One region of the Nocardioides okcheonensis genome, then DNA from elsewhere that is predicted to be linked to it. Evidence: predicted binding sites of a transcription regulator. Region 1 holds the regulator's gene; the other holds the start of a gene.
What was found. Region 1 encodes HrcA, which represses chaperone genes, less so after heat shock. Its sites were predicted from a motif close to TTGGCACTCGNNNNNNNCGAGTGCCAA; they were not measured.

Region 1 (5,825 bases):
CCCAGGCCGCCTACGGTCTCGGGAAGCTCCCGGTCAGGCTGGTGCTCGACGGGGCCGAGTCCAGCAGGATCCTCGGCGTCGCGACCGCCGAGGCGCTCACCGGCGCACCGGACGCCGACGTGCTCGCACCCGTGTCGCTGTCCGAGCCCGCCGAGGGCCAGGTCGTGCGAGCGGGCCGATTCATCGTGACCGATGGCCGGGCCATCAGCACCGACGGGAGGATCACGCTCCGGGTGCAGCGCTGGCAGGGCACGGCCGTGGCGCTGGGTCCTGTGACCTTCACCCTCAGCCCGGTGGACGGCCCGTTCGAGGCCTTCGGCGGGGACCTCGGTAGCGACGACCTGCAGCCCGGCGAGTACGCCGTCATCGCGACGGTGCAGAACGCCGACGGCACGGTGGACTCCGACACCCGGCGGATCACCGTCGTCGACTGAGCCCGCACCCTACGGCCGCCTCCGGCAGCGGTGGGTGAGGGCCCCGGATCCCCTTCACACACCGCCCGCCGGCGCGACGTGTCGGGTCAGCCCCAGCGCGGCGTGCGCGCGAGCAGCGCGGCGACGGCGACCACGCCGGCGGTGGACGTGCGGAGCACCTCGGCGCCGAGGCGTACGGTCCGGGCGCCGGCGTCCTCGAGCGCGGCCAGCTCGTCGGGGGCGATGCCGCCCTCGGGACCGACGACGACGACGATCCGGCCGGTGGCCGGGACGTCGAGCGACGCGAGCGGCTCGGTGGCGTCCTCGTGGAGGACGACGGCGAGGTCGGCCTCGGCGACCACCGCGGCCAGGTCGGCGGTGGTGGCGAGGGGGACGACGGTGGGGTGCCACGAGCGGCGCGACTGCTTGGCGGCCTCGCGGGCCGTCGCCTGCCACTTCGCGTGCGACTTCGCCGCTCGCTCGCCCTTCCACACCGCGACCGACCGCGCAGCGGCCCACGGCACGACCCTGTCGACGCCGACCTCGGTGAGGACCTCGACCGCGAGCTCGCCGCGGTCGCCCTTGGGCAGCGCCTGGACGACGGTGAGTGCCGGCTCCGGCTGCTCGCTCGTGACGACGTCCTCGACGGAGACGGTGAACAGCCGCTTGGCGGTCGAGGCGACCGCGCCGGTGGCGGCAGTGCCGAGGCCGTCGGTCAGGACGACCCGTTCGCCCTCGCGCAGGCGGCGTACGGCGACCGCGTGGTGCGCCTCGTCACCGGTGACCTCGACGACGGAGCCGACCGCGACCCCGGCCAGCGACCCGACGAGGTGGACCGGCAGCGACACGGCTCAGCTGCCCTGGAAGGCGTCGCGCAGCCGGCCGAACATCGACTTGTGCGGCGCCTCGACGCGCCCGTCGGGCGTCTCCTCGCCGCGGATGGCGGCGAGCTCGCGCAGCAGCTCCTCCTGGCGCGGGTCGAGCCGGGTCGGGGTGTCGACGCGGACGCTGACCACGAGGTCGCCGCGACCACCGCGCAGGCTCGGCACGCCGAAGCCCTTGATGACCTGCTCGCTGCCGGACTGCGTGCCGGGCCTCACGTCGAGCTCGAAGGTGGTGGCGGTCTCGGAGTCCTCGGCCTCCCCCACCTGCGGGAGGTCGGCCTCGAGCAGCGGCAGGGTGAGCGTGGTGCCGAGGGCCGCCGCGGTCATCGGCAGCGAGATCGTGGTGTGCAGGTCGTTGCCGTGACGGGTGAAGGTGGCGTGCGGCTCGACGTGGATCTCGACGTAGAGGTCGCCGGCCGGACCGCCGCCCGGGCCGACCTCGCCCTGGCCGGTGAGCTGGACGCGGGTCCCCATGTCGACGCCGGCGGGGATCTTCACGGTCAGCGTGCGGCGCGAGCGGACCCGGCCGTCGCCGGAGCACTCGCGGCACGGGTCGGGGATCACCGAGCCGTAGCCGCGGCACGCCGCGCACGGGCGCAGGGTGCGGATCTCGCCGAGGAACGAGCGCTGCACCACCGCGACCTCGCCCTGGCCGTGGCAGGTCTCGCAGGTCGTCGGCGACGTGCCGGGAGCGGTGCCCTGGCCCTCGCAGGCCTCACAGGTCAGCGCGGTGTCGACCTTGAGGTCGCGGGTGACGCCGAACGCCGCCTCGGCGAGGCTGACGTCGAGCCGGATCAGGGCGTCCTGGCCGCGCCGGGCGCGCGATCGCGGGCCGCGGGCCTGGCCGCCGGCCGCCGCACCGCCGCCGAAGAAGGCGTCCATGATGTCGGTGAACGAGAAGCCCTGGCCGGCGCCGCCGAAGCCCTGGCTGAACGCGTCGCCGCCACGGTCGTACGCCTGGCGCTTCCCGGGGTCGCTCAGCACCTCGTAGGCGCGGGAGACGTCCTTGAACCGCTCCTGCGTCGCCGGGTCCGGGTTGACGTCGGGGTGGAGCTGTCGGGCCAACCGGCGGTAGGCCTTCTTGATCTCGTCGGCGCTGGCGTCACGCGAGACGCCGAGGATCTCGTAGGGGTCCTGGGTCACTGGTTTCCTTCATCGAGGATCCGCGAGACGTAGCGCGCCACCGCGCGCACGGCCGCCATGGATCCGGGGTAGTCCATCCGGGTGGGTCCGACCACGCCGAGGGAGCCGAGGTGGAGCTCCTGCGGTCCGTAGCCGGTGGCCACGACGCTGGTCGCGGCGAGCTCGGAGTAGGGGCCTTCGTGGCCGATCCGCACGGTGAGCGCGTCGACGCCCGACTCCCCCAGCAGCTTGAGCAGCACGACGTGCTCCTCCAGCGCCTCGAGCAGCGGGCGCACGGCGGTGTCGAAGTCGCCGTAGCGCGCGAGGTTGGCGGCGCCGCTCACCGCGACGCGCTCGTCGCTGCGGTGGTCGGACATCGCCTCGGCGAGCACCTGCACCACGGCGCGGGTCACGTCGACCTGCTCCGGGCGCACCGCCTCCGGCAGGTCGGTGACCGCCGCGGCGGCGGCCGCGATCTGCACGCCGGCGCTGGCCTGGTTGATCGCGGCCCGCAGCTCGCCGAGGTCGGCGTCGGCCACCGGCGCGTCGAGCTCGACGAGGCGCTGCTCGACCCGTCCGGTGCTGAGGATCAGGATCAGCATCAGGCGGGTCGGGGTGAGCGCGACCAGCTCGACGTGGCGCACCGTGGAGCGCGACAGCGTCGGGTACTGCACGATGGCGACCTGCCGGGTCAGCTGGCTCAGCAGCCGCACCGAGCGCTGCACCACGTCGTCGAGGTCGACCGCGCCGTCGAGCAGGGTGGAGATCGCCCGGCGCTCCGCGGCGCTCATCGGCTTGAGCGTGGCCAGACGGTCGACGAAGAGGCGGTAGCCCTTGTCGGTGGGCACGCGCCCGGCGCTGGTGTGGGGCTGGTGGATGTAGCCCTCCTCCTCCAGCACCGCCATGTCGTTGCGGACGGTCGCGGGCGACACGCCGAGCCCGTGCCGCTCGACGAGGGCCTTGGAACCGACCGGCTCCTCCGTCGCGACGTAGTCCTCCACGATGGCGCGCAGCACGTCGAGCTTGCGGTCGTCGACCACGGCGGCCCTCCTCGCTGGCACTCGTCTGACGGGAGTGCCAACTCTACTCGCACACCGTAGGGTCGCGAACATGACCGACGACACCCCACGGTTCCAGGAGGTCGCACCCCGCGTGTGGGTGGCGCACTACGACTGGATGCACGTCAACATCACCCTCGTCGGCGGCTCGGACGGCCTGGTCATGGTCGACACGCACGGGTCGGCGGCGCAGGCACGGGTCGTCGCGGACGACGTGCGCCGCCTCGGCGCCGGCCCCCTCACCGCGCTGGTCAACACCCACGAGCACTGGGACCACCACTTCGGCAACGCCACGATGGTCGAGCAGTTCGGCGAGATGCCGATCCACGCCACGGAGTGGGCGCGCGACCACATCGAGGTGTCCGCCGGCCACACGTTCGACATGTACGAGCAGGCCACCGACCACCCGCGGCGCGAGGAGGTCCTCGCCACGACGGTCCGCCTGCCGGACCGGACCTTCTCCTCCGCTGTCCAGCTCGACCTCGGCGACCGCGCGGTCGAGCTGATCCACCCGGGCCGCGGCCACACCGCCGGCGACCTCGTCGTCCGGGTGCCGGACGCCGACGTGGTCCTCGGGGGCGACCTGATCGAGGAGTCCGACCCGCCCTTCATCGGCGACGACTCGTGGCCCATGGAGTGGCCGCTCACCCTCGACCTCGTGCTGGGCCTGATGAGCGACCGCACCGTCGTCGTCCCCGGCCACGGCCAGGTCGTCGACAAGGCGTTCGTCCAGGACCAGCGCGCCGAGCTCGGCGTGATCGCCGAGACCATCCGCGACCTCGCCTCGCGCGGCGTGCCCGTCGACCAGGCGCTCGAGGTCGGCGAGTGGCCCTGGGAGCCCGAGCGCCTGCAGAGCGCGGTCCGGCTGGGCTACGAGCACCTGCCCCGCAGCCAGAAGCGGCTGCCGCTCGTCTGAGCCCCACCCGCAGGGGGCTGGCCCACCGTCCGGCGCCCCGGGTAGACCGGGACGATGAGCGATGACAACGCCCCCGACCCGGCCCTGTCGACCGAGCAGCCCGAGGCCTCGAGCGGCACGAGCCCGGCCGACGACGACCACTCCGGCGGCACCGCGTCGCCCGACGACGCGACGCTCGGCGGGATCTCCGACGACCAGCTCCCCGACGACCTGCAGCCGGGCGAGGACAACCCGCTCGCCGAGCCGCTCGACCCGGACGCGGAGGAGACCAAGAGCCGCGACGAGCTCGAGATGGACGCCACCCAGGAAGACCTGGGCAACCCGCCGGTCGAGTCGTCGGACGACGGCGAGGACTCCGAATCCGCCGCCGACGCGAACGACGGCGACGGTGCCCAGGGCGCGGGGATCAGCGGCGGCTGAGCCCCGCTCGTACGCCGTCTGCTCGGTGAGTCGCCCGGAGACTCACGTCCGAGGGTGGCGGCAGACGACATCCGCCGCCGCAGGGTGGCGGCAGACGACATCCGCCGCCGCAGGGTGGCGGCAGACGACATCCCGTGCGCCGATCCCGACGTCGTGTGCCGCCACGGTCGGCGGCGGGACGTCGTGTGCCGCCACGGTCGGCGGCGGGACGTCGTGTGCCGCCACGGTCGGCGGCGGGACGTCGTGTGCCGCCACGGTGGGCGGCGGCGGGACGTCGTGTGCCGCCACGGTCGGCGGCGGGACGTCGTGTGCCGCCACGGTGGGCGGTGGGCGTACGTCGCCTATCCCTGGGTCCTGGCCAGCCAGCCGAAGAAGACGACCCAGCAGGCCACGACGAAGAGGATGATCAGCAGCGCGGCGCTCAGGTCGATCCACAGCGGGAGCCGCACCGGACGGTTGGTGCCGTCCTCCTCGTAGTCACCCTTGAGCCGCGCGACCGCGCGTTGCAGACGCGTCCGGCTGCCCGGCGACGCCGCCGCCCTGTCGCTCCTCGTCACGCCGCCGGTCGTGCCGGTCGATCCGTCTGCTGTCGCGCGTGTCTGCACGGCGTGCCACCCCCATGTCCGAGTTCCGAGTGCCTAACGTAGACCAGTGCCTGCCGATCGATACGGAACCGACGTACTCTCCACCGACTGGCGCCGCCCCGCCAAGGGCCGCGCGGTCGAGGTGCCGACCGAGCTCGGCATGGTGGTCGAGGAGGTCACGACCGACTGGTGCGGCGAGGTCGTCGCCGTCGACCGCGACATCGACACGCTGACGCTGGAGGACCGGCGCGGCAAGCGTCGGACGTTCCCCCTCGGCCCCGGCTTCCTGCTCGAGGGCAAGCCGGTCATCCTCACCCGCCCGGTACGCGCGGGCGCACCGGCCGCCCCGACCCGCACGGCCTCGGGCTCGATCGCGGTCGCCGGCGCGAAGGCCCGCGTCGCCCGGCAGAGCCGGATCTTCGTCGAGG
Region 2 (5,825 bases), 570 kb from region 1:
ACTCAGCAGTCCCCGCCGGGCGAGGGGCGGGCCGGCGAGGGCGCCGGCGGTGGTGACCCCCGCCCCGGCCGCGCCGATGGCGGTAACCCGAAGGAGGGTCCGACGCGCGAAGGTCGGGACCTCCGGGTCGAGCTCGTGCGGATCCGTGCGTCGTTCGTGCTCGTCCATGCCCACTCCCCGGAGCTCCCCACGTGACGCGGTGCGCCACCCTGATCCCGAGCGCGCACGACGCTAGGCGCTGGCTCTTGGAGTTTCCTTGGGCCGCCCCCACGGCAGACGGCAACGAGCCCCGAGGCTGCCCGGGAAGAGCAGGCCTCGAGGCTCGTCGGAGAGGGGTGGATCAGTGGCCGTGGCCGTGACCGTGTCCGGCGGCGGCCGGCTCCTCGTCCTCGGGCTTGTCGACGACCAGGGTCTCGGTCGTCAGCAGCATCGCGGCGATCGAGGTCGCGTTGACCAGCGCCGAGCGGGTGACCTTGACCGGGTCCAGGACGCCCTGGGCGACCAGGTCGCCGTACTCGCCGGTGGCGGCGTTGTAGCCGTTGCCGACGCCGAGCTCGCGGACCTTGGCGGTCACGACGTAGCCGTTGACGCCGCCGTTCTCGGCGATCCAGCGCAGCGGCTCGTCGGCGGCCTTGCGGACCACGCGGACGCCGGCGGCCTCGTCACCGGTCAGGCCGAGGTTGTCCTCGAGCACCGACACGGCGTGGATGATCGCGGAGCCACCGCCGGGGACGATGCCCTCCTCGATCGCGGCACGCGTCGCGGAGACGGCGTCCTCGATGCGGTGCTTCTTCTCCTTCAGCTCCACCTCGGTGGCGGCGCCGACCTTGATCACGCACACACCGCCGGCCAGCTTGGCGAGGCGCTCCTGGAGCTTCTCGCGGTCCCAGTCGGAGTCGGTGTTCTCGATCTCGGCCTTGATCTGGTTGACCCGGCCCTCGACGGCGGAGGCGTCGCCCGCACCCTCGACGATCGTGGTGTTGTCCTTGGTGATGACGACACGACGCGCCTGGCCGAGGACCTCGAGGCCCACCTGGTCGAGCTTGAGGCCGACCTCGGGGGCGACCACCTGGCCGCCGGTGAGGACGGCGAGGTCCTGCATCATCGCCTTGCGGCGGTCACCGAACGCGGGGCTCTTGACCGCGGCGACGTTGAACGTGCCACGGATCTTGTTGACGACCAGCGTCGAGAGCGCCTCGCCGTCGACGTCCTCGGCGAGGATGAAGAGCGGCTTGCCGGTGGCGATGACCTTCTCGAGGACCGGGAGCAGCTCCTGGATCGAGGAGATCTTGCCCTGGTGGAGAAGGATGTAGGGGTCGTCGAGGACGGCCTCCATCGACTCCGGGTCGGTGACGAAGTAGGCCGAGATGTAGCCCTTGTCGAACTGCATGCCCTCGGTGAACTCGAGCTCGGTGCCCATGGTGTTGGACTCCTCGACCGTGATCACGCCGTCCTTGCCGACCTTGTCGAAGGCCTCGGCGAGCAGGTCGCCGATGTGGCTGTCGCGGCTCGAGATCGTGGCGACGGACGCCATGTCCTCGCGGGACTCGACCTCGCGGGCGGCCTCGCGCAGCGCGTCGCCGACGGCCTCGGCCGCCGCGTCCATGCCGCGCTTGAGGCCCATCGGGTTGGCGCCGGCCGCGACGGCGCGCAGGCCCTCGTGGACCATGGCCTGGGCCAGGACGGTGGCGGTGGTGGTGCCGTCACCGGCGACGTCGTTGGTCTTGGTGGCCACCTCCTTGGTGAGCTGGGCACCGAGGTTCTCGAACGGGTCGTCGAGCTCGATCTCGCGAGCCACGGTGACACCGTCGTTGGTGATCGTGGGGGCGCCCCACTTCTTGTCGAGGACGACGTAGCGGCCCTTGGGGCCGAGCGTCACCTTGACGGCGTTGGCGAGGGCGTCGACGCCGCGCTCGAGGGCGCGGCGGGCGTTCTCGTCGAACTCCAGGATCTTGGGCATCTGTGTGCTCCTAGGAAGGGTTGATCAGGGCCTGACGTGCACGGATCCCGGCCGGCACGAAGCCGGCCGGGATGCCAGGTGCGTCAGGAGACGACGGCGAGGACGTCGCGGGCGGAGAGGATCAGGAACTCCTCGCCGGCGTACTTGACCTCGGTGCCGCCGTACTTGCTGTAGATGACCTTGTCACCCACCGCGACGTCGACCGGGACGCGGTTGCCCTTGTCGTCGACACGACCGGGGCCGATCGCGAGGACCTCGCCCTCCTGGGGCTTCTCCTTCGCGGTGTCCGGGATGACCAGGCCGGAGGCGGTGGTCTGCTCGGCGTCGAGCGGGCGGACGACGATGCGGTCCTCGAGGGGCTTGATGTTGACCGACACTTCGGATCAACCTCCACTTTCTCTGGCACGTTTTCTTCAGGACGTGGTCCCGTGGAGTGATCGGCACGCCGTCGCGGGGATCGAGCCGGAGCCACGGGCATTGGCATTCTCGGGGTGAGAGTGCCAAGGCTGACGCTAGCACTCTCCCCAACCGAGTGCTAGCACAGGCCGTTCCCGACCCGACCGACGTCCGCGCCGCCTGACAGGATGCGGGCGTGGAGCTCGAGACGCTGGCGTGGTTGCGCACCTCCGACGGCACCCGGTTGCTGGAGGTCGCCGCGCAGGCGTGGGCCGAGCACGCGGGCGATCCCGTCCGGGTCGCCGGCGCCGTGCGCCGCGTCGAGCCGGACCCCGAGCGGGCCGCGGCCGCGACGACCCAGGCCCAGCTGCGCGAGCGGGGGGTGGCCAAGCTGGGCGAGGCCGCACGCCTGATGTTCTTCACCCCCGACGCGCTCGAGCAGTCGACCCGGGCGCGGGTCGCGGCGCACCGGGCCGCACGGCTGGCGGCCGCGATCCCGGGCGGCAGCGTCGTCGACCTCGGCTGCGGGATCGGCGGCGACCTGGTGGCGCGCGCGCGCCGGGCTGATCGCCGCGGGCGTCGAGCTCGACCCGGTCCGCGCCGCGATGGCGCGGGCCAACCTGGACGCCCTCGGCCTGCCGGGCGCGGTCCAGACCGGCGACGCCACGGCGCTCGACCCGCGCGGCTTCGACGCCGCCTTCGCCGACCCCGCCCGCCGCAGCGGCCGCGGCCGCGTCTTCGACGTCGACGGCTGGACCCCTCCGTGGCCGTGGGTGCTCGACCTGCTCGCCCGGCGCGCCCTGGTGAAGGTCGCGCCCGGCATCGACCACGACCTGGTCCCGCCCGGGGTGGAGGCGGAGTGGGTCAGCGACGGCGGGGAGGTCAAGGAGGCCGTGCTGTGGTCCCCCGACCTGTCCACCACCGACCGGAGGGCCACCGTCATCGGCGCCACCGGGCTGGCGACGCTGACCGACGAGGACTCCCCCGCCGCCGGCGAGGACGCGACGCACGTGCGCGACGTGGGCGCCTACCTCTACGAGCCCGACGGCGCGGTGATCCGCGCCGGCCTGGTCACCGCGGTGGCTGCGGGGGTCGGCGGCGGGCTGGTCGACGAGCACATCGCCTACGTCACCTCCGACGAGTCCTTCCGCACCCCGTTCGCCCGCGGCTACCGCGTCCTCGAGGAGCTCCCCTACCGGGAGCGGCAGCTCCGCGCCGCGCTGCACGAGCGCGGCGTCGGTCGCCTCACGATCAAGAAGCGCGGCGTGCAGGTCGTGCCGGAGGAGCTGCGCAAGCGGCTGGCGCTGTCCGGCGAGCGCGAGGCCACGATCGTCCTGACGCGGGTGGCCGGTCGCGGCACCGCGCTCCTCGTCGATCCGTTCTGACGCCTCGCCCTGCTCGTCGGGCCCTGCTCGTTGCGCCCTGCTCGCCGACGACGGGTCAGCAGCCGGCTCGGCCGACGCCCGGGACCGTCACCGGGAGCCGTCCCGGCGCCGCGGCCTCGCCGCGCAGCACCTCGACGAGCACGTCCATCGCCGCCGGGGTGTCCCCGTAGGTCGCGATCCGGGTGGGCGCGGCGACCTGGCCCAGCACCCACGGGCTGTCGGTGGCGACGGCGACCTCACCGTCGACCGGAGCGTCGTGGTAGCCGGTGAATCCCACCGAGGTCCCGACCGGGAGGCGCGCGTCCTCCTGCGCGGTCCAGCGGGCGAGGCGCCGCTCGCGACGCACCTCGTCACGCCTCCACTCGCGACGGCGCTCGCGGTAGTGCCGGCGCCCCTCGTGCCGGCGCCGCTCCGGCCGGGGGTGCGCGCGCACCAGCCGCGCAGGCGGCGAACGGCGCAGCAGCACCTCCAGCCCGGCGCGGCGGCCGCGGCGGTGAAGGCCGCCACCGCCCCTGAGTCGCCGTAGGGATGGACGCTCGCCCCGACGAGCGGGCCGGTGCAGGCGCCGTCGGTCACCGTCACCGCCGCCGCCGAGAGCTCGCGGGAGGCCGCCCGAGCCGCCCCGGTGGCTCCCTCGGTGGCTCCCTCGGTGGCTCCCTCGGTGGCTCCACCGGTGGCTCCCCCGGTCGCTCCTCCGCCGTCGCGCAGGTGGGTGAGCAGGGCGACCTGCCGCGCCGCGGCCTGCTCCAGGCGCCGCCGCGGGAGCGCGCCGGACCGGACCGCCCGCACGAGGGCCGTCCGGGCGAGCGCGGGCGAGGGCGGCATCAGCAGCACGTCGGCGCCGGCCCGGACCGCCTGCACGGCCGCGCGGCCCGCGTCGCGCCCCCGCGTGACGCCCGCCATGTCGAGGGCGTCGGTCACGACCAGGCCGCCGAACCCGAGGTCGTCGCGCAGCAGCCCGGTCACCACGGGACGGGACAGCGACGACGGGACCCCGCGGTCGACCGCGCGCACGTCGAGGTGACCGACCATCACCGCGGGCAGCCCCGCCCGGACCGCCTCGCGGAACGGCACCAGGTCGGAGCGCTCGAGCTGCCTGAGGGTCTTCGTCTGCACGGGGAGCGTGACGTGGCTGTCGGCGGGCACGGACCCGTGGCCCGGGAAGTGCTTGACCACCGGCAGCACCCCCGCGCTCGAGAAGCCGCCTGCCGCCGCGACGACGTGCTCGGCCACGAGAGCCGGGTCGGACGAGGCGGACCGGGACCCGATCGTCGGATCCCCCGGCCCGGAGGTCACGTCCGCGTCGGGCGCGAAGTCGACGGTGAAGCCCAGCCCGCGCAGCTCCGCGCCGCTCGCGGCGTACGCCCGCCGCGTCAGGTCGGCGTCCCCGGCGGCGCCGGTGCTCATGAAGGTGGGGAAGCGGGTGGCCACGCCTCGCAGCCGCTCGACCACGCCACCCTCCTGGTCGACCCCGAGGAACAGCGGCCACCCCCGCTTGCGCTCCGAGCGCGCGAGCGCCCGGTTCACCGCCCGGACCTGCCCGGCCGACTCGACGTTGGCGTCGAACGCGATCACCCCGCCGAGGTGCAGGTCGTGCACCATCCGCACGGGCGCGCGGGTCCCCGACCACGACGCGACGATCAGCTGACCTGCGAGGTCCGGGAGCCTCAGCCGGGCCACCTGGTCGGCCGCACGATCGAGCTCGGCACGGTCGGGTCCCCAGCCCTCGACCAGCCCCAGCTCCTCGGACGGGCCGGGTGGCGCCTCAGCCGCCGCGTCGGACGCGGCGCCGCCGGCAGGCTGGGCCTCGCCCGACGACTCCTCGCCGCCACCGCTGCTGTCGCACCCGGCGAGCGACGCCGCGAGGGCCAGCACGAGACCAGCGGCGCTCCCCCGCGCCCGCCACGACCACCCGCCACGACTCCTCGATGCCACCGACTCATCGTGACACGCGCCGCGCGGGTCGCGGAGGGGTGCCCGGCCGGCCCGGGCGGTGCGCGTTGTGGCGGGACGTACGGCGGAGCCAGACGTGCGGTCGAGCCTGACGTGCGGCCGAGCCAGACATGAGGCCGAGCCGGACGCGC

Region 2: groES (co-chaperone GroES) is a predicted target of HrcA. The motif match lies at 2,438-2,464, and genes of this name have one in related genera.

Annotation. Positions count from the first base shown of each region.
Region 1 is NZ_CP087710.1:4,215,261-4,221,085, reverse strand. It holds gene LN652_RS20575 (GerMN domain-containing protein) at 1-434, shown strand, start outside; gene LN652_RS20570 (16S rRNA (uracil(1498)-N(3))-methyltransferase) at 521-1,261, opposite strand; gene dnaJ (molecular chaperone DnaJ) at 1,265-2,440, opposite strand; gene hrcA (heat-inducible transcriptional repressor HrcA) at 2,437-3,459, opposite strand; gene LN652_RS20555 (MBL fold metallo-hydrolase) at 3,530-4,393, shown strand; gene LN652_RS20550 (hypothetical protein) at 4,448-4,813, shown strand; gene LN652_RS20545 (hypothetical protein) at 5,155-5,370, opposite strand; gene LN652_RS20540 (DUF3097 domain-containing protein) at 5,465-5,825, shown strand, end outside.
Region 2 is NZ_CP087710.1:3,646,733-3,652,557, reverse strand. It holds gene LN652_RS17795 (multicopper oxidase family protein) at 1-168, opposite strand, end outside; gene groL (chaperonin GroEL) at 341-1,960, opposite strand; gene groES (co-chaperone GroES) at 2,044-2,337, opposite strand; gene LN652_RS17780 (hypothetical protein) at 2,496-2,975, opposite strand; gene LN652_RS17775 (THUMP-like domain-containing protein) at 2,962-3,741, shown strand; gene LN652_RS17770 (glycoside hydrolase family 3 protein) at 3,829-5,616, opposite strand.